2 regions of the Exiguobacterium sp. s152 genome follow, and region 2 is predicted to be linked to the other one. Evidence: predicted binding sites of a transcription regulator. Region 2 holds the regulator's gene; the other holds the start of a gene.
The links. Region 2 encodes Rex, which represses fermentation and respiration genes when NADH is low (regulators of the CRP and FNR family bind a similar motif). Its sites were predicted from a motif close to TTGTGAAATATTTCACAA; they were not measured.
Positions count from the first base shown of each region.

Region 1: the regulator Rex is predicted to act here: its motif matches at 2,192-2,209, upstream of pflB (formate C-acetyltransferase).

Region 1 is NZ_JACSLX010000005.1:122,568-133,310, reverse strand. Features, by position in the region: gene pflB (formate C-acetyltransferase) at 1-2,105, opposite strand, end outside; gene KNP72_RS10695 (hypothetical protein) at 2,466-2,888, shown strand; gene KNP72_RS10690 (DEAD/DEAH box helicase) at 2,943-4,109, shown strand; gene KNP72_RS10685 (hypothetical protein) at 4,106-4,747, shown strand; gene KNP72_RS10680 (hypothetical protein) at 4,777-5,877, opposite strand; gene KNP72_RS10675 (hypothetical protein) at 5,887-6,693, opposite strand; gene KNP72_RS10670 (ABC transporter ATP-binding protein) at 6,690-7,370, opposite strand; gene KNP72_RS10665 (GntR family transcriptional regulator) at 7,348-7,740, opposite strand; gene KNP72_RS10660 (kinase) at 7,864-8,469, opposite strand; gene KNP72_RS10655 (b(o/a)3-type cytochrome-c oxidase subunit 1) at 8,524-10,209, opposite strand; gene KNP72_RS10650 (cytochrome c oxidase subunit II) at 10,210-10,680, opposite strand; gene KNP72_RS10645 (hypothetical protein) at 10,702-10,743, opposite strand, start outside.
Region 2 is NZ_JACSLX010000009.1:4,509-15,251, reverse strand. Features, by position in the region: gene KNP72_RS13335 (TM2 domain-containing protein) at 59-418, shown strand; partial or broken gene KNP72_RS13330 (NADPH-dependent F420 reductase) at 459-1,046, opposite strand; gene KNP72_RS13325 (PspC domain-containing protein) at 1,203-1,385, shown strand; gene KNP72_RS13320 (FAD-dependent oxidoreductase) at 1,418-2,764, opposite strand; gene KNP72_RS13315 (YesK family protein) at 2,956-3,249, opposite strand; gene tatC (twin-arginine translocase subunit TatC) at 3,374-4,162, opposite strand; gene KNP72_RS13305 (twin-arginine translocase TatA/TatE family subunit) at 4,165-4,383, opposite strand; gene KNP72_RS13300 (redox-sensing transcriptional repressor Rex) at 4,383-5,039, opposite strand; gene KNP72_RS13295 (ABC-F family ATP-binding cassette domain-containing protein) at 5,189-7,090, shown strand; gene KNP72_RS13290 (hypothetical protein) at 7,087-7,494, shown strand; gene KNP72_RS13285 (hypothetical protein) at 7,542-8,108, opposite strand; gene tsaD (tRNA (adenosine(37)-N6)-threonylcarbamoyltransferase complex transferase subunit TsaD) at 8,123-9,145, opposite strand; gene rimI (ribosomal protein S18-alanine N-acetyltransferase) at 9,142-9,603, opposite strand; gene tsaB (tRNA (adenosine(37)-N6)-threonylcarbamoyltransferase complex dimerization subunit type 1 TsaB) at 9,596-10,252, opposite strand; gene tsaE (tRNA (adenosine(37)-N6)-threonylcarbamoyltransferase complex ATPase subunit type 1 TsaE) at 10,249-10,698, opposite strand.

The DNA.
Region 1 (10,743 bases), on a different contig from region 2:
TCACGGTTGAAGACGTTGACGTTCAAGTGATGTCCTTTATGCTCGCCGCCCATATAACCGTCAAGGAGCGCCGCCAAGTTGAGTTCACGGGCCACTTCTTCTTTACCGAGCGCTTTCGGTACGATTGAGAACGTGTATGAAATTCCGTCTTGCGCGTGTTCGAACGGGAGTTTCGCGACTGATGAGAGCGACGCAGCTGCCCCTTTCGTATCGCGGCCATGCATCGGGTTCGCACCTGGTGCGAACGGTTCGCCGGCGCGACGTCCGTCCGGTGTGTTCCCTGTCTTTTTGCCGTAGACGACGTTTGATGTGATCGTCAAGACCGATTGCGTATGGAGCGCGTCGCGGTATGTTTTATGCTTACGCACTTTTTCCATGAACGACTCAACGAGTTCGACGGCGATTGAATCGACACGGTCATCGTTGTTTCCGAATTTAGGGAAGTCGCCTTCTGTCTCGAAGTCGACAGCAATGCCTTGCTCGTTTCGGACCGGTTTCACGGTCGCATATTTGATGGCTGACAGACTATCTGCTGTGACCGAGAGACCGGCGATTCCGCATGCCATCGTCCGTAGGATTTCTGGGTCATGAAGTGCCATCTCGATCCGTTCGTACGCATATTTATCGTGCATGAAGTGGATGACGTTGAGCGTGTTGACGTAGAGCTCGGCGAGCCAATCGAGCGTCCGATCGAAGTCGGCATACACTTTGTCGTACGTGAGCACGTCTTCGGTGTTCATCTCCCAAACCGGTGCGATTTGGTCGCCGCTCTTCTCATCGCGGCCTCCGTTCATGCTGTAAAGGAGTGCTTTTGCCATGTTGGCGCGGGCACCGAAGAACTGCATCTGTTTCCCGATCTTCATCGGTGACACACAGCAGGCGATGCCGTAGTCGTCGCCAAACTCTGGAAGCATGAGGTCGTCGTTCTCATATTGGATCGCAGACGTCTCAATCGACATCTTCGCGCAATATTGTTTAAATCCTTCTGGCAATTTCGTCGACCAAAGCACCGTCAAGTTCGGTTCTGGTGCTGGCCCGAGGTTTGAGAGTGAGTGCAAGAAGCGGAATGAGCTCTTCGTCACGTTCGAGCGACCATCCTCACTCATCCCACCGATTGACTCGGTCACCCACGTTGGGTCACCCGAGAACAATTCGTTGTAGTCAGGCGTGCGCAAGAATTTGACGATTCGGAGCTTCATGATGAAGTGGTCGACGATTTCTTGAACGTCTGACTCGGTCAAACGACCTGCTTCGATATCACGTTCTGCGTAAACATCGAGGAATGTCGAGACACGTCCAAGTGACATCGCGGCGCCGTTCTGTTCTTTGACGGCTGCGAGATATGCAAGGTATACCCATTGGTACGCCTCTTGTGTATTTTCCGCCGGACGGCCGAGGTCAAACCCGTACGCCGCACCGAGTTGTTTCAACTCTTGGAGGGCCCGGAGCTGCTCAGACATTTCTTCCCGTGTCCGAATATCTGACTCTGATAAGAAACCGCCACGGTTCGCCAAGTCTTTTTTACGTTCTGCAATCAAGAAGTCTAACCCGTACAAGGCAACACGACGGTAGTCGCCGATAATCCGTCCCCGGCCGTAAGCGTCAGGAAGACCTGTGATGATCCCTGACTTCCGCGCCGCCCGCATCTCAGGTGTGTACGCATCGAAGACACCTTGGTTATGCGTTTTGCGAATTTCCGAATAAATCTTTGTGATTTCGGGGTTCGGCTCGAAACCGTATGACTCAAGGGCAGCGTCGACCATCCGGATCCCGCCGTTTGGATGAATCGAACGTTTGAACGGCTCGTCCGTTTGAACGCCGACCACTTTCTCCAGCTCTTTGTTTAAGTATCCTGGTCCGTGCGAGACGATTGTCGATGGGTTGTTTTGATCGACTGCCCAAACACCACCGCGTTCGCGCTCTTCTTTCGTCAATTCCATCACTTGTGCCCAAAGACGATTCGTCGCTTCGGTCGGTCCGACGAGGAAACGGTCGTCTCCTGTGTACTCATGTCGGTTCAAACGGATAAACTCACCGACGTTCACTTCATTCGTCCACTGCCCAGGTACAAATCCTGACCAGGCTGATTTAATTTCGGTTGCCATTGTGGGTCACTCCTCATAGTTGAGATAACTGCGTGCTTTCTATAAGTTGAGTGTACGTGAAAACGTGAACATTATGTTTTACATTCTTGTGAAAGTTGTAACAATCTCATGAACGTTGGCGTGAAGCCGTTTTTGTAAGCGCTTTAAATTCTGTTATAACGTATTTCTAATTAACTATGAAACAGATAAATCACGTCACGACGCGATTCAAGTCGATTCTGTATCATCTGAATTCGGATGTGACGATTTGTACAGTTTTTAGTGTGATGTATATCACGACTCAGGGATAGAACTTGAATTTTTGCCTTACATCGGACACAATGAAGGCAGAACATTGTAGAAGAGGAAGGGGTTCTTCCCATGACGTACGAATTATTGACAGCTGATCACGACTTGAAAGCCGGTGACCGCATCTCCCTTAAAGTAGAAGCGAACGGTGAACAACGTGATGGATTTATCACAGAATTTGAAGACGCAGGTTTTTGGATTCGGTTTGACGACGACATCGAAAACGAGGATTTTATCGATTACCGCGATAACTTGCTCGCTGCGCTCATCTCGCGCCCGATTGACGTGGCAGCGACATATCCAGAGCTCGCCTCATACGAACGGTTGACGAAAGAATTGCAGTATCGTGTCTATCAAGGCTTCACCGTTGAAGGCGTTGAGGCGTCGGCTGACCAAATCGATGTGCATATCAAACTCATCGAGGACGGACAGACGTTCACACAGACACTTCGCTCTTCATTCGACCAAGACACGGAACATGTTCGCTATATTTAAAACAGGGAGCACTTATGCTTCCTTTGTTTTTGCCCCACGATAAGGAGAAATGATATGAACTTTACAAAACCATTTATTAACGAAGCCTGGGATCGCCTTGGCTTCACTGAACCAATGCCGGTCCAAGCAGAAGCGTTCCCGCTTCTGTTGGACGGTAAAGACGTCACGATTGAAGCGCCGACAGGTACCGGGAAGACGCTTGCTTATTTGTTACCCGCCATTGAAAAAATCGACGCATCGAACGACCGAATTCAAGTCGTCATCGTCGCGCCGACGCGTGAACTCGTCATGCAGATTCAAACAGTCGCGCAACGATTTACCGAGAAAGGTGATGTCCGCATCGCTTCATTTATTGGCGGTGTCGAATTGAAACGTCAAATCGATCGCTTAAAGAAAAAGCCGCATTTGATCGTCGGGACACCAGGCCGACTCGTCGAACTGATCGACAAGAAAAAATTGAAGCTTCATGAGACGCACACGATCGTCCTCGATGAAGCCGACCAAATCATCGACAGCGGATTGACAGAAGCCGCCGAACGCATCATCAAGCACACGGCGCACGAACATCAAATCGCCCTCGTATCGGCAACGCTCACAGACACGCTTCAAGCATGGGCGGCCCCGTTCTTGAAGGAGCCGGCACACGTGAAAATCGAACGAGCCGTGAGCAGTCAAGTGACGTACGGCTACATGTTGACGACACGCCGCTACAAGCCGGAATTGCTTCGTCGTTTGTCACACGTCAACGGTGTCAAAGCGCTCGCTTTCATCAACAACCGCTCATTCTTGCCACCACTCAGAGGCGAACTCGATAAAATGAAAGTGAACTACCGGATGCTCGACAGTCTAAAAGGGAAACGTGAACGTGTCGAAACGCTTCGCGAATTCCGTAAAGGCGACTATCCGCTCCTCATCACGACAGGTCTCGCGGCCCGTGGTCTCGACATCGAAGAAGTGACGCACGTCGTCCACTTCGATTTGCCAGAATCGATTGACGACTTCATTCACCGCTCGGGCCGGACGGCACGCGGGAATGCGGCCGGGACCGTGCTCTCGCTCGTGACGGATGAAGACTTGACGCACTTGAAATCGTTCGCCCGCCAACTCGGCGTCGAATTGAAAGAACTCGAGATTTATCGTGGCGACGTCATCGAGAAACGGATCGAGGATAAACCGCCGGTCGTGAAGCGTCCTGCGAACAAACGAGGACCGCGCCGATGAAAAAAGAGCGGAAAGTAATTCCATTCCCTTTGCTTGTAGAAGAGTCCGAATTGCTGGCCGAGCTGAAAAAGTTGTATGAGCAAGCCGCGCTCGCGCGCAGCACACATTGGACGAACTATATTCAAGAGATCGCCTCGGAAGGCACCTGGCAGTTGAAAGACGCCGAGCTATTCCGCGACCTGTTCATCGACTGGGCCGTCTTCTTCGAGACGGACGAGGACGGGATGACACCGCACGGCCGCTACTTGGCAGATCAAAAAGCCGACATGTCCCCTGCCTTGTATCACGCGCTCCGTGGCTTGGCGGTCCCGCGTTGCTCGGTGTTTGAAGTGACCGAGGAAGGACTGCGCGACTGGGAGACGAAAGAGACGTATCGCGTCAATCTCCCGGAAAAACGTGAGGTCGGTGACATCATGCTCGGCAAGCTGCTCGATATCCGAGGTAGCTGGCGTTTCGGGTCGGCGTTCCTCGCTCTTCCGGCGAAAATGGCCGGTAACGTATCGGACCTGTATATCGACTTCACCGATGAGGTCGGTCCGGGTGCGTTCCTCGATCAGTTCCCAGAGTTCTGTGCGGAACTAATTGACATGTTGCTCGATTTAGAAGACGGGGTCATCGTCCCGAAACCATCAAAATAACCGAGAGGCGGTCGCCTCTCGGTTATTTGTTATTGTAGATAATATTTCGTGTTGGACACCAACGCTTTCGCCGCATCGTTCGTCGCCTTCACGACAGCGCTCGAGATGGCTTTTCCATCTTGATAGACGTCAATGACGGCCCCTTCTTTCGTCGGGCGAATATGATACAGTTGGTTATCGACATACCAAGTCGTGCCGACCGAACCATCGATGACTTGTCGCGTCGATTGCTTTCCAGTCTTCAAGTCGACAACGAATTCGGTCCCATCTTCCTGCAAGACGATTAATTGATCCTCATAGACGGTTGCGCCCCACATATCCCCTTCAGCTTTTAACTCGACGACACGCTTCTCTTCGGTGTCATAGGCATACACGCCTGGACGTTCCGTATCGTTCGTGTACGTCTGACCATCTTCGGTTATCGTTTCGTATGTCCCAAGACGTACCGGGAGGAAACGATTATCGGCTGCGATGGTCATCCGGTTCTCATCGTAAAACCTGGATGTTCCGACAACACTAGAAATAAAGCCGTCTTCTATTGAGATTTCTTCAAGGGTGATTTCAACCGCCCCTTCATCAAACACGGCGATTTTTGTTGCTGCTTGTCTATCATAACCGTCACGATAAATCAAATGAACACGACCATCTTGAACGGATATGCCGTGCCAGTTCCCTTCCATGACTTCCACTGCACCGCTAACATTTGACGGGAACGTCGTCGTGGCAATGTCGTTGCCTTCGGTTCGGAAAAGAATGATTTCATCGTTTCCTTTTTGTCCGATGCCGACATACTCCTCTTTCGTGCGTAACGATTGGGTGAAACTAAGGTTTGTCATTTGACGATAGAACTTTCGCATCGTAGGATTGACCCGTTCGCGTTGTTTAAGCGCTTCTTCGACGTAATTTAAATGGGTCGTCACTTCACTACCAGACCGGGTGATTTCAAACCGTTCCTGGACCTCCTCCTCGGTTTCATAAAAGGCTTGTATTTTTTGATTTTCCCATACACTTTCATTCGTTTTGACATCGAGCACCCACTCCGCCGTTGATGCTTTCGAATCAATGGCGAACGTACCGAGCCCGATGATGACGACCGCACCGAGCGCGGCCACATTCCACATTCGTTTCATCTGCTCACCTCACACACTTAATTTCTTCGTCAACTGACGATGTCCAATCCAAACGACCCCAATAAACCAAATCACTAAAATAAGAGTGAAGACGGCCAGCGTCTCTTCCATGAACAGATAGTTCTCAATGATAAAGAACCCAATCATCGGCACAACTACGACAACCCCAATCATCAATAAGGCGAGGAACGGCGCCCACACCGTCCGTTGCCACAGGCTCCGTTCAATCAACACAAATGCGAAGATGAATAAGACGGCGATGGCAATTAATACTTGATGGACAAAGAAGTTGAACAGTGACGCCGGGAACATGACCGAGAGCCCCCCATCGTAGCCGATGGCCTGTTCGAAGGAGCCACTCATCGGAATCATTTGCGAGTCCAACCAACTCGAAAACGCTATGTACTGGAGTTTGAGCGCAATCCACTGGACGGAGAACAAGCCAAGGATCATCAACGTCATCGTCACTAGCTTCGCACTGAAGACGAGCATCCGTTGTTGCGGCATGAGCAATAGGCGCATCATGAACGTCCCACGGCCTTGGAAGTCACGGTACCAAATCCAAAAACTGAAGAATACCATCGCCGTGACAGCCACCCCAATCGACAAGATGAACGGTGTGCCACCAAGATAATTCCCGAACGTCAAAGTGTAATCCGGCGTTCCAGCACGACGCATTTCTTCATACATATTCGTTTCGCTCCATAGGAAGACGCCGAGCCAGGCGAACTGGGTGACGACGAGTAACGTGATTAAGATGAGATACGGTTTCGTCAACCGCTCGACTTCCCATCCGAGTAGTTTCAACAAATTCATGCGCCATACTCCTCTCTCATGACATCGACAATAGACTTCCCATGAATGAAGCGGACGTCCTCGACGTCGAACTCACGAACGATCCGGCCGCGGTTCAACATGACGGCCTTGTCGACCAAGTATTCGATATCTTCAATCTCGTGCGTCGTAATCAAAACGCCGCGGTCTTCCATAATGTCACTCGAGAACAACTCGACAATTTGTTCTTTCGAGAACACGTCGATGCCCGAGAACGGTTCGTCGAGCAATAGATAGTCCGGATCTTGGGCAATCCCGAGCGCCAAATTCACTTTGGCGAGCGTCCCTTTCGACAGCTCATTCAACTTGTCCTCTGGGAACAATTTAAACTCATCGACAAGACGGGCGAACAATTTCGGGTCGAACTTTGGATAAAAGTCTCGCATGAACGCCTCGCACTGCTCAATCGTGAAGTGAATCGGGAATGTCGAGTGGTCCGGTACGAACGCAACGCGATTCAAATCAATCGGTTTGCCGTCGACGAGCACCGTTCCCTTGTCGAACGGCGTCAGTCCCATGATGCCTTTTAAAATCGTCGATTTCCCAGTACCGTTCAATCCGATCAAACACGTGATTTCCCCTTTTTGGGCCGTAAACGACACGTCTTCGATGACTTGTTTTTTGCGGTAACGTTTCTTAACTCCCAGTACTTCGATCATCGAGATTCCCCTCTCCGTATTGTCGTTTGATTTTATCGACGAGCTCATCCATCGTGACGTCAAGTTCTTGAATCGATTCGACGAAGACAGCGACCGCCTCATCGACAAGTTCCGTGCGGATGCGTTTCAAGACATGTTCATCGGTCGTCACGCGGCTCGGACGGTTCCGTTCGGTCGTAATCAATTGTTGTTCCTCCATTTCCTTGAACGCCTTTTGGACGGTGTTCGGATTGATTTTCAGTTCGGTCGCGAGCTCGCGTCGCGACGGCATCTCTTCGCCCGCCTGCAGTTCGCCAAGCGCCATCTTCTTTTTGAAGTAATCGACGACTTGAATGTAAACCGGGGCTCTCGTGTTGAATTGTATGATCATGTTGTCACCTCTCTAAGTGTATGATGCGACTAATACACTACCTAACTGTATTATCACCATAGTACACTAACGGAGTCAACAGTTTTTTCCAAAACAAAAACGCATCCCCTATAAATGGATGCGTCAACTAGATGGAACGATTCGATCGGCCTGGGCTTGCGGGTTGATCGTTTTGATGTAATGCGCTTCTCCCGGCCAATACCGGCGTTCGTACTTAGCAAGTCGCTCCGATAAGTCGCCGATATACGTATCACGATTCAAGACCCGTTCATACCGGACTTCCCGCGGACAGTCGAGATAGACGATGTAGTCAAAATAAGGACGCCACTCGTCCCGCAATAAGAAGATCCCTTCGATCAAGACAAGTGTGTTCGGAGCAATCTCAATTGTTCGCATGTTGACCGCGTCCTGGTCTCGCTCATAATACGGCAACGTCAGATTCGCCTGTTCTTCCCGAAGCGGTTTGAACAAGGTCTCCACGAGCAACTCGACGTCCCATTGGAGCGCATAATATTCCATCGCCTCTGACTGTCCCGTCGCGTAACGTCGGTGCCGCTCGACGATAAAGTCGTCAATATGTAACACCACTTCATTCGTTGCAATCCCGCGTAGTTGTTCGACCATCGTCGTCTTCCCTGCCCCGCTCAACCCGTCGATCGCGACGAGGAACGGCCGATCCGGCTCGCGTCTAACATATTCACGGTGAATATCTGCACGAAGTAGCTCCATCTTTCCATCTCCCCACATGAAAAAGTCAGCCCCGCTATCGAGGCTGACTTCAGTTTACCAGAGCACCCAACCTTTCGCTCCCGGCGGCGCACTTTCAATCAAGTGCCAAATCGGAATCGTATAGGCGAAGGCAATTAAAACGAACGTGACCGTAATCCAAAGCTTCCAATTCTCGAAGAAACGCGGTGTCTCCATCGCCGCCTCTTCGGTCTCGGCGAGCGGGAACTCCTCTTCTCCCTTCGGAGCGAGGAACGACAAGTTGAACATTGAATAGACGAAGATGAGGACCGAAATCAAGAGGATCGTCCCACCAATCGCCATCGCGATGTGGTATGGAATCCACTCGCGCGTAAGCGCATCCGAGAAGTACGTTGCCGGACCGGTCCGACGCGGATTACCTTGCAGTCCTGAGATGTGCATTGCGTAAGACATGATCGACATTCCGAACGCCCACGTGCCTGCTTGAATTAATCCGATTCGATTCATCTTTTTCGTTAGAATACGACCGCGCAATACCGGCACGAGCCAATATGCCGTTCCGAAGAACGTCAAGGCGACGGCCGTACCGACCGTGATATGGAAATGACCTGTGACCCAAAGTGTGTTGTGGACCATCGCGTTCAATTGGTGCGAGGCGTTGATGATACCGCCGGCTCCGGCCGGAATGAAGAACAACATGCCGACGAACGGAGCGAGGAAACGGACATCCCCATATGGCATCTTCTTGACCCAACCAAATAGACCACGAGCTCCGAGTGCGCGGCCGCGCAGCTCGAACGTCGCAAACAGCGAGAACGCCGTCATAAACGACGGGATGACGACGAGGAACGTCAAGATGACTTGAACGAACTTCCAGAACGGTTCAATCCCTGGTTCCGTCAACTGGTGGTGGAAGCCGACCGGGAACGAGAATAGCAGGAACAACAGGAACGCCATCCGGGCGAGCGCATCGGAGAAAATCTTTCCGCCGATGACTTTCGGCACGACCGTATACCAGACAATATAGGCCGGCATGAGCCAGAAATAGACGAGCGGATGACCGAAATACCAGAAGAGCGTCCGTGACAACTCGATTCCGACCGTGTCTTTCCAACCAAGCGAGAGCGGGAGCAGTTGGAATAAAATCGTCCCGGCGACACCGAGCGTGGCGATGACCCACAAGAGCATCGTCATGATACTCATATACGCCGGAAGCGGCGGATGAATACCTGGGTTCTCCCGTTTGTAGTCCGCATACATCCGGAACATGGCGAACGCCGATAACCACGTACCGACGACGAACAAGACGAGACCGATATAAAACACTGGATCGGCCATGAGTGGTGCGTAGAACGTATACAGAACAGTCGCTTTATTGGCGAGCACCATGATCGTGACGAGCACGGCGCCGGCGATAATCATCCAAAACCCGAGCCAAGCGACCCGCGTTGGGAACGACTCAAAGCGTCCGAACGACTTAGCGAGCAGCGCGTAAAGCAGACCGATGATGAACATTGTCGTGAAAACGAGACCGAGCATGATGCCGTGCGCCGTCAACAGTTGATAATAGCCGAACACTTCCGGGATGACACCAGTCCGAATGAGCGTCTGCATGAGGCCGGCTAGTCCACCGATTAAGACGGCGAGGACCGAGATGACGACGTGGGCATAGGCGAGGCGTGCTTCTTTGACACCGATACTCGGTACTGGTACGCCGCGTTCCATTTCCCACTGCTTTAGTTTTGAGGATACGTCATTCATTTAGTCCACCACCTTAATTTTTGTCGACATCATGTGATGTCCGGTACCACAATATTCGTTACAAAGGATTAAAAATTCGCCCGCCTCGTCGAACGTATACGTGAGCGAGTTGATATGACCAGGTACGACCATCATATTGACCGGTGTGCCCGTCAACTGGAAACCGTGAACGACATCAGGTGAGGTGACGAGAAACGTGACTTTCGCTCCTTTTGGAATCTCGACGTTGCCCGGCGTGAACGTGAACGCTTGCGCGACCATGACAAGTTCATATTCGTTGTCGTCAATTTTATGAAGTCCCGGTTTGTCGAACGGTGCGGTTTGATGTACTTTCGCCGGATCGATCAAATCCGCGTCCGAAGCCGGTTGATTTCCTGCCGCAAAGGCAGAGATGCCAAGAACGGTTAAAAACACGCCTAATAAAATGATGCCGAATACAAGCCAATATTTCTCAAGTTTATGAATATGCATATGCTGCTCTCCCCCTGCTCGTTATCGCGTCATAAATAAGTAAAACACTGACGACCACATGGC
Region 2 (10,743 bases):
CGGTACAATAAAGACTGCATTCATTATATCAATTTTTGGAAAGAAGGCACATCACATCATGAATTATTCACGTATCGATTTATCGACAGAGGAAATGCTCCTCGTCAACAGCGAAGTCGAGAAAAAGAAGCGCAATCTCGTCGTCGCGTACTTGCTTTGGTTCTTCCTCGGCGGTTTCGGCGCACACCGTTTCTACTTTAAAAAGACAGGTAGCGCCCTTGGGATGCTAGCTCTTACGGTTGGTTCAATCATCCTTACCGTCGTCTTGATTGGTTTCGTTGGATTGTTCGTAGCAGGCATTTGGGCGCTCGTCGACGCGTTCCTCATGCCAGGCTGGCAACAACGCGAAGTCGAAGCGATCGAGCGCGAGACGATTGAATCGTTGAAGACTCGCTCTGAGCGTCAAGCTGCCTTTTAACGACCAAGACGGTCACGCCAACGCGTGACCGTCTTTTCTATTAAAAACTATTCTCTTTCAAGTAGAACGCAAAGTTCCGGTGCTTCCGTTCTTTCGTCGCGTAATGAATCCATAACCACGCGAGCGACTCGAGTTCTCGCGCCAGTTTCAAGTGACGCAGCGTGTGGGCGTCGAAACCAATCTTCGAGGCAAGGTCTTGAACGGCTCGGACCGACTCTTGCTCGTCTCCGGCGATGAACATCATCGACATGTTCGGATTTTCCAAGTTCTCGACGCCGGTCTGATTGAACGCCTTGACGATGCGGACGTGTGGCGCAAGTTTTTGCAGATGCTCGGCCCCCGACTTCCCTTCCGGCCGCTCGATCGAATCAAACTCTTTGGCAATCGGATTCGTCACATCGATGACGATTTTATCGTCCAAGTCCCGAAGTGATTGAATCAAATCAACGGCTGCCGCGAACGGTGTCGTCAATAACAAAATCTGTGCGTTCGACGCCACTTCTTGGAGCGACATCGTCCCTTCCCGTTCTGAACGTGTCCCATACAACACTTCATAGCCGACGTCCTCGAACTTGCGCCCGAGCGTCCGTCCGACTTTCCCTGCTCCTAAAATACCAATCTTCATGTAGTCCGACTCCCCTTCACAGTTCTTCGTCTGCGTGCCGTAGCCTTTCTCTTACCCCTTCCCCGGCTTCAGACGAAAAAAAACCTGTGTGCATTGTACGCTTGCCACCAATTTATATGGTAAAATTTTCATATCATAGTTGAGATGGGAGCCACGCTTATGCAACGTCCGCTTCGAAAATCTGCCACGAACCGCTCACTCTTCGGTGTCTGTGGCGGGATCGCTGAATACTTCGACCTGTCCCCGCTTGGTGTTCGTCTGCTTTTTTTTATCGTACCGGGGAACGTCCTCATCTATATGATTCTCGCCAACTCGATGAAGGACGCCCCACGCTATCTATAAAAAAACTCGGAAGCCGCGGCTCCCGAGTTTTTTTATGCGTTGACTTTATCTTTCATCGCCGCGAGCGCCCCACTGTTGATGAAGTGCCATGGCTTGTTGTAGTGCGGTTGGAAGAAGAAGTCGACATAGGCGAGCTCTTCAACCGTCATCTCGTTTTGGATGGCGAGCGACAACGTGTTGACCGCTTGCGTCATGTCCGCTTTCGAGAGGACTTGTCCGCCGACGACGCGGTGTGTGCCGACTTCATAGACGAGTTTGAACTGAACCGGTTCAGCCGTCGGCATGAACTCCGGACGGTACGCATCCTCAATCACAACACTCTCAACGTCGAGGCCGAACAGTCCAGCTGCTTCTTCTGTAAGTCCAGACGAGGCAATGTTCCAATCGTAGAGACGGAGACCTGACGTTCCTTGCGTCCCTTGATAACGGACACGCGGTGCGATCAAGTTCTCGGCGACGAGCGTCCCCATGCGGACGGCGTTCGTCGCGAGCGGGATGTAGGCATGTGTGCGCGCCGGGTTGTAATAGACGGCACAGCTGTCACCAGCCGCGAAGACGTCCGGGTTGCTCGTGCGCATATATTCGTCGACGATAATGGCGCCGTTGCCGAGCATGTCGACTTGGCCTTGAAGGAGTCCCGTGTTTGGGCGGAAGCCGACACAGAGGATGACGAGGTCGGCCTCGAACTCACCTTTATCGGTCACGACGTGCGTGACGTTTCCATCTGTCCCACGGAACGCTTCGACCGTCTGGCCGAGTTCGAGGTCGATGCCGCGTGACGTCATGTCTGCCTCGAGTTGGTCTGTGAACGACTTGTCGAGATACTTGTTCAAGATGCGGTCGGCACTATCGATGAACGTGACGTGTTTGCCGTACACTTCGAACGCCTCGACGAGCTCGACACCGATATAGCCGGCACCGATGACGGCGATGTTCGTCGCGTCTTTTGCCCGCTCGATGATGCGTTGGGCGTGGCCATAGTTTTTGCAGAGCTCAATCCCAGTCATCTCGATGCCAGGAAGCGTCGGGACGATCGGCCATGAACCAGTCGTCACGATCAAACGGTCGAACGTGTCATAGACGTCTTCTCCCGTGTCGAGGTTTTTCGCATGGACCGTCTTCGCTTCCGTATCGATGTTCAACACGTCGTGCTTCATGCGCATCGTCGCGCCGAGTTCTTCGAGCTCGGTCGGTGACGCGTAAAAGAGCTCTTCCGCACGTTTGACGACACCGCCGACGTGGAGGGCGATCCCACATGAGAGGAAGCTGACGTTGTCGTTCCGCTCATACACCGTGATGTCGAGATTGTCGTGCTTGGCGAGTAATCCTTTGACTGCTGCTGTTCCTGCGTGTGTACATCCGATGACTGCGATTTTCATATGGTTGTCTCTCCTTTGAGTGTTAGGCAAGTTAGCGTTTGTGATAAATATCACATTTGCTTTCTGAACTTAGTGTACTATTTCACAAGAAGGTTTGACAATCCCTTTGCTCAATTTTTCACGTAATTATGTCTAAAGTTTGAACGGCTGGTGTGACAACAAAAAACCGCTCCGCAACCGGAACGGTTCATTCATGAATGGGTCGTGCGTCTTGCTTTAAACCAGTGGTAAGTGACGACGCTGATATAGGTGAGGAGGCCGATCACGTACAGACTGAAGCCAATCAAAATCCAGCCCAGCGCGTCCCAACCACGGACGAAGACGAGTCCGATGATACACGATACGTACCCCACGACGAGCAATGTCAACGAGAAGGCGAGTCTCCGCTTGAATCGCGACTTCAGAAAGTTCAGCACGGCAATCAACAAAATTGTCGTCAACACGCCGATGATGATGAGTTCATCCCCGTAGTACTCCCAAGCCATCGCTTCTCCCCCTGACTGATGTTTAAGTAGTTTTATCGTATCACGTGGGTCCAATGTTTATCTTGTTGTTAAAAACATTTATTCCCAATCACAAAAAAAGCATCGTCCCGTTAAAGAACGATGCTTACTTCTCATTCATTTGTTTCATCAAATCGACTTGCTCTTTCACCATCGCCTCTTTCTCACGTCGGAGCACGCCCCGGTACGTGATGCGTGAAATCGATAAACTGATCTCATACAAGAAAAAGAGAGGCAGTGACACCATGAGGTGCGACGTCAAATCCGGCGGCGTGATGAAGGCCGCGATGACGAATAAGGCGAAGTAGGCGTACTTCCTGATTTTTGAGAGGAAGTACGGTGTCACGACACCGATGCGCGTCAAGAACATCGTCACGACCGGCAACTGGAACAACAATCCGAACGGGATGGTCAGTTGCAGCAAAAACGTGAAGTAGTTCGACGCCCCGATGATTTGCGTCAGACCGAGGTCTTGCCCGAGGTCCGTCGAAATATCGAGGACGAGCGGGAACAACCAATAGTAGGCGAACGCGAGACCAATCAGGAACAAGATGAAGATGATCGGGATATACGCGAGCGTCGCTTTCCGCTCATTCGGATGCAGACCAGGTGCGACGAACGCCCACAGTTGATACAGTAGAAACGGACCGGACGCGACGAGCCCGATGACGAGCGCCAAGTTCAAGTAAATCATGAGCGGGTCCGCGACCCCAAAGGCGTTCAGCTCGAGCCCTCGTTCGACGAGGTCCGCCTGCAGATAGGCGAGCACGTATTTGACACTCGGCAAAGCAATCAAAAAGAAGGCAAAGACGACAAATGCCGACAGCATCAGTCGTCTCCGCAGCTCTGTCAAGTGATCGGACAGCGCCCGCTCTTGATCAGGTTGATGATTCATGATTACTGCTCTTTCTTCTCAAGTTCTTTCTTATCTTTCTCGTCATGTTCATTCATCATACCGTTCGTGGCATTTTTAAACTCACGGAGCGTTTGACCAGCGGCGCGTCCGAATTCAGGCAATTTCTTCGGCCCGAAGATAATGAGCGCGACGATGGCGATAATGAAGATACTTGCGCCGCCTGGAATACCGACGACGAGCAACGATGATAGTAATTCCATTATTGATGGACCCCCTCAGCAGATGGATAGTGTTGCATAAAGTAAATGAGCGACTGGAGTTCGATCGACAAGTCGATGTGGTGGACGCGGACCGTATCCGGCACAGTAAGTCTGGCCGGTGTGAAGTTCAAGATGCCGCGAATACCGAAGCGGACCAAGTCGTCCGCGACCGGTTGCGCATAGGCAGACGGCACCGTGAGAATGGCGACGTCAATCTTGTTCTGTTTCATGATCTGTTCCATCTCATCGACGTGATGAATCGGGACACCGGACATCGTCGTGCCGACTTTTGTCTCGTCTGCGTCGAACCCGACGACGATATGTGTGTTATTGTTTTTAAGGAAGTTATAGTTGACGAAAGCTGTCCCAAGATGACCAACCCCGACCAAGGCGACGTTCGTAATCTCGTCCTGATTCAGTGTCTTACGGAAAAAGTCTAACAGATACTGTACGTTATAGCCATATCCCTTTTTCCCGAGCGCACCGAAGTACGAAAAATCGCGACGGATTGTGGCCGAATCGACCTTGACCGCCTCGCTCAGTTCAGCAGAAGAGACACGCTGTTTTCCTGATGAATGTAGGCTTTGGATAAACCGATAGTATAGTGGCAACCGTTTGGCTGTCGCTTGCGGAATCTTTGGTTCGTTTTGACTCAACGGAAAGAGCCTCCTTTTTACGACGCGTTTCAAACGAATCTAATTTCATACACCTTGATTGTAAACGAATTCACATGACCACTCAATGAATATACCTGAAATGGGGAAGAAATAAAGTATACTAAATAGAGAGAAAGGGGTTTTTTCACTTGATCCTACTGCAAGTCAATAACTTATCGAAATCATTCGGCGTCGAGCCGATTTTAGAGAACGTCAAACTAGAAATTCAAGAAGGCGAACGTGTCGCCCTTGTCGGCCGTAACGGTGCCGGCAAGTCGACATTGCTTAAAGTCATCGCCGGGGAATACAACTATGATTCGGGCGACATCATGAAGCCGAAAGATGTCACCATCGGCTATCTCGCCCAAGACTCAGGGTTAGAGTCGAACGAGACGATGTGGAACGAAATGTTGACTGTCTTCACCGATTTAATCGAACAAGAAAAGACGCTGCGCCGCATGGAGCAAGACATGGGTTCCGAGCGCATCTTGAACGACCCGGCCGCCTATGAGCGCCTCTTGTCGTCTTACGATGAAGAACAGCATACGTTCAAAGACCGTGGCGGCTATCAATATGAGGCGACGATCCGCTCTGTCCTTCACGGGATGCGGTTCTATCCGGACGACTTCGAACGCCGCATCGATACGCTCTCCGGCGGACAACGGACACGCCTCGCCCTCGCGAAAATGCTGCTCCAGAGTCCAGACCTGCTCATCTTGGATGAGCCGACGAACCACTTGGACATCGAGACGCTCGGTTGGCTCGAGAAGTATTTGAGCGGCTATAAAGGCGCCGTCCTCATCGTCTCCCACGACCGCTACTTCCTCGACCGCGTCGTCTCGGTCGTCTATGAGTTGTCGCGCCACCGGAGCCGTCGCTTCGTCGGCAACTACACGAAGTACCTTGAACAGAAGGCTGCCATTTACGAGCAAGAGAAGAAACAGTTCGAGTCGCAACAAGAAGAGATTGCCAAGATGCAGGATTTCATTCAGCGTAACATCGCCCGGGCGACAACGACGAAGCGGGCCCAGAGTGTCCGTAAACGGCTCGAGAAAGTCGACCGGATGGAAGCGCCGGACGGTGATGAGCGCAGCGCCGTCCTCTCGTTCTCAATCAAACGTCAAAGCGGGAACGACGTATTGAGCGGCAGCGACCTCGCCATCGGCTATGAAGAACCGATCGCCCAAAATCTCCGCTTCCAATTGCAGCGCGGCGAATCGGTCGCCCTCGTCGGCCCGAACGGAGTCGGCAAATCAACGCTCCTGAAAGTGTTGACGAAACAACAGCCGCCCCTTACCGGTGACATCCGCTACGGCACCGGCGTCGAAATCGGCTACTACGACCAGGAGCAACAGAACTTGTCGGACGCCAACCGTGTCATCGACGAGATTTGGAACGACTGGCCGCTCATGCGCGAACAAGAAGTGCGGAGTCTGCTTGGACAGTTCCTGTTCAGCGGTGACGATGTCATGAAACGTGTCCATGAACTGTCGGGTGGTGAACGGGCCCGCTTGACGCTCGCGAAACTAAAGCTCGAGCAACCGAACTTGCTCATCTTGGATGAGCCGACGAACCACTTGGACCTCGATTCGAAGATGATTCTCGAGAACGCCCTCGTCGACTATCCGGGCACAATTCTGTTCGTGTCGCACGACCGCTACTTCATCGATCGGCTCGCGACGCGCGTCTTAGAGATCACGCCGAACGGCATCGACGAGTATCTCGGCGATTATTCATATTACGTCGAGAAGAAAGAAGAACTCGAAGACCTGGCCCGACTCGCCCGCGAAGAGACGAAACAAGTCATCGTCAAGAAGCAGCGCGCCGACAAGGAACAGCAACGTGAGGAACGCCGGATGAAACAACGGATCGAGGAAATCGAGCTCACCATCGAACAACACGAGGCCCGTCTCGAGGAAATCGAGCAGCTCTTGTGTGAACCGGACGTCTTCAACGACTTCGCTCGGGCACAGGAACTGTCGACCGAGTCCGATGCGACGAAAGAATCGATCACGGCACTGTATGCAGAATGGGAGGAGCTCCATTCATGATGCGATTCCGTGCGATGCGAATCGAATGGATGCATGCTTTCCTGACCGGTCTCGCCTATATCGTGCCGACGGGGACGGAATTCGTATCCGAACTGATTCGTGGGGAGCCGACGGTCGTCCCGTCGTTCCTGTTTTATTTCTTGCCGGTCGTCATCGGCTTCATCATCCAGACGTGGAGCGGGATTGTGATCAGCTTGTTGAGCGGCCTGCTCATGAGCACGCTGTTCATCCGCCTCGTCGTCTGGCCGGTCGATGTGACCGTGCACAGCTTTTACACCCCAGGCTCAGTGTGGGGACACTTCTATCAGTCAACGCTCCTCATGTGGCTGCTCGCCCTGCTCGTCTTCATCGTGAGTTGGGTGAATATGTGGCACAAACAGAACAAACATCATCCGGACGTATAAAAAAGGGAAGCCGTCTCCAAGTTGGAGACCGGCTTCCCTTTTAACAGTTAGAAATAACGTAGCGGTTGGAACCCGCGTGTATGGAAGTCGAGCTTGAGACCGTCTTCCGTGATAAAGAACACGTACTCGTTCGTATCGACGTCACGGACGAACACTTTATAGAACGTGAGCGTCTCCTCACGGTTCGTCACATACTTCGCCTCATGTGTCGAGATGACTTGCGCGAACAGTTGCTCTTCGTCAAACTCGTTGACGATATCCTCGAACTTGGCCGCTTCCTCTTCGGTCGCTTCCCGGCCCGGGGCAATCTCATAATACGCGTCGCTCGCTTTCGGTTGGACGCCGAGATTGCGGTCGACGACGATGACACTCTCGATGTCTTGATCGTCTAGGCTCTTATAACCGTACAACGTCTCGACGAGCGTGTTCTCACCTGTGACCCGGCCGATGCCTTCGATTGATTCCGCTCCCGTGAGCGACCGGACGCGTGTCGCTTCCGGTACGATTTCTTCTTGATAAGCGATATTATAAGCGCGGATAATCTCTCGTACTTGCAAAAACGTCGCGACGACGAGCAGTACGACCAGACCTCCAATGATGATGCGTTTCGTCATGTCTCTATTTCCCCCTAGACTGTCATGCTCTCTTCTAAGGATAACCCAGGAACCGCATTCATCGCCAGTGTATCGCGCTTACCGCGCACATACGCGTGATGGGCCGCGACCCCAATCATACCGGCGTTGTCTCCGCATAGATCGAGCGGTGGGATGACGAGACGGATCCCTTCACGGTCCGTCGCTTCTTGAAGCGCAGCACGGAGTCCACGGTTGGCCGCGACACCGCCCGCGACGAGCAGTTGCTTCGCGCCCTTCTCTTTCACGGCACGAATCGCTTTCTCGACGAGCACTTCGACGACGCTCGCTTGGAAGCTGGCCGCCAAGTTTTCAGGGATGACCATCTCCCCGCGTTGTTCGGCGTTATGGACAGCATTGATGACCGACGACTTGAGTCCGCTAAAGCTGAAATCGAAACTTCCGGCTTCGAGCCGGACCCGTGGGAACTTATACGTATCTTCCCCGTCGGCTGCGAGACGGTCGATGGCTGGGCCGCCCGGGTAAGGCAGGCTGAGCGTTCGCGCGACTTTGTCGTACGCTTCTCCGGCCGCATCGTCACGCGTCTCACCGATGACTTCAAACACACCGTGCTCCGGCATGTAGACGAGCTCCGTATGTCCACCTGAGACGACGAGACAGACGAGTGGAAACTCCATCTCTTCGACGAGTTCGTTCGCGTAAATGTGCCCGGCGATATGGTGGACGCCGATGAGCGGTTTACTGTGGGCGAACGCGAGCGCCTTGGCCGCACTGATGCCGACGAGGAGCGCCCCGACGAGACCTGGTCCTTGCGTGACCGCGACGGCGTCGACGTCTTGCATCGTCACACCGGCCTCACTGAGGGCGTCATCGATGACGTACGTGATTCGTTCGACGTGGTGGCGCGAGGCGACCTCGGGCACGACCCCACCGAACCGTTTATGACTTTCAATCTGCGACGAGACGACGTTCGATAAGAGCGTCTTGCCGTCACGCACGAGCGCGACCGACGTCTCATCACAGCTCGACTCAATCGCGAGAATGAGCGATGTGTTCATTCTGTTTCACTTCCTAACTTCGCCCAATAGATATAGGCGTCTTCATTATTGTCTTGATAGTAGCGTTTCCGGCGTCCGGCATTTTCGAAACCGAACTGTTCATACAGCTTTTGGGCGCCGATGTTCGAGACGCGCACTTCGAGCGTGAGCGCCGCCAGTGACTTCGAGCGGGCGAATGCAACGAGTTGCGTCAACAGCAGATTGCCGATGCCTTGCCCACGGTATTCTGGCAAGACGGCGATATTCGTGATGTGTCCCTCGTCCACGATTTGCCAGACGCCGACGAATCCGACGACGCGACGTTCATGGACAGCGACGAAATAGACGGCCTGATCATTCTTGAGCATCTCGTTCATGAACGCTTCTTTCGTCCACGGGATGGCGAACGACGCTTCTTCGACTTTCGTCACTTCTTCGACATCGAGCCAGTTCATGCGCCGGATTTTAATATCAGCCATTGTTTTGTCCCTCAAGCCATTTCGCTTCCGCTTCAGCGAGGCGGAGATACTCAGGTTCAAACGCATGGACATCGTCCGTCACGTCACCTAAGGCGACGAGATCGCTCGCACGTCCATAGCTGTGAGCAGCCGGGGCTTCTGTATAGTCGTAAGACACGAGCGCGTCACGGAACGGCTCGACGTCACCGACGACGACAAACGGTCCTGTCATATTAGCTTCAAGCCAAGTTACGACAGAGGCGTGACAATCCGGTGAGACGGCCTCGTTCTGTTGATAGTGGCCGATATAGGCATTGCCACGGCGGGCGTCGATGAGTGAGACGACCGGGAGCTCCGTGTTCGGCGCCGCCGCCATGAGACGGAGTGCCGAAACCCCGACGAGCGGGAGTTGGAGCGTGTAGGCGAGCGTCTTCGCGGTCGTGACACCGATGCGGATGCCTGTATACGATCCAGGCCCCGTCGTCACGACGATGCGCTCGAGCTCGGTCGGTGTCCATTTGACCGCGTTCATCAGTTGTTCAATCATCGGCATGAGCGTGACGGCATGGTTTTTCGAGACCATGACCGTCGCTTCGGCTTGGATTTGTCCATGTTCGCTCAAGGCGACAGACAAACGAGTCGTCGACGTGTCCATCATCAATTGCTTCATGCGAGCACCTCCTTCACGAGCGCATCGTATGCGTCACCGACGGGCGCGAACGTCAGTTGACGCTCCTCGTCCCCGATCCGCTCGATGGTGATAGCAAGCCGCTCCGTCGGAAGCGATGACTCGATCAAGTTTGACCATTCGACGATGGCGACTCCATCGCCGTTGATATATTCTTCAAGGCCGATATCGTCCCCAGTATCTTCGAGACGATAGACGTCCATATGGTAGAGCGGCAAGCGCCCCTGATACTGCTTCATGATCGTGAACGTCGGGCTGTTGACGTTACGCGTGACACCGAGGCCTTTACCAAAGCCCTGGGTGAACGTCGTCTTACCGGCACCGAGGTCACCGTTCAGCGTTATGACCGTCCCGGCTTTGACAAGTGTGGCCAACTTCTCTGCCACTGCCTGCGTCTCAGCCGCAGAATGGGTAATCAATGTATACATGATGTTTCTCCTTTAGTCGGTTCTAGCGATACGTACTCATTGTAC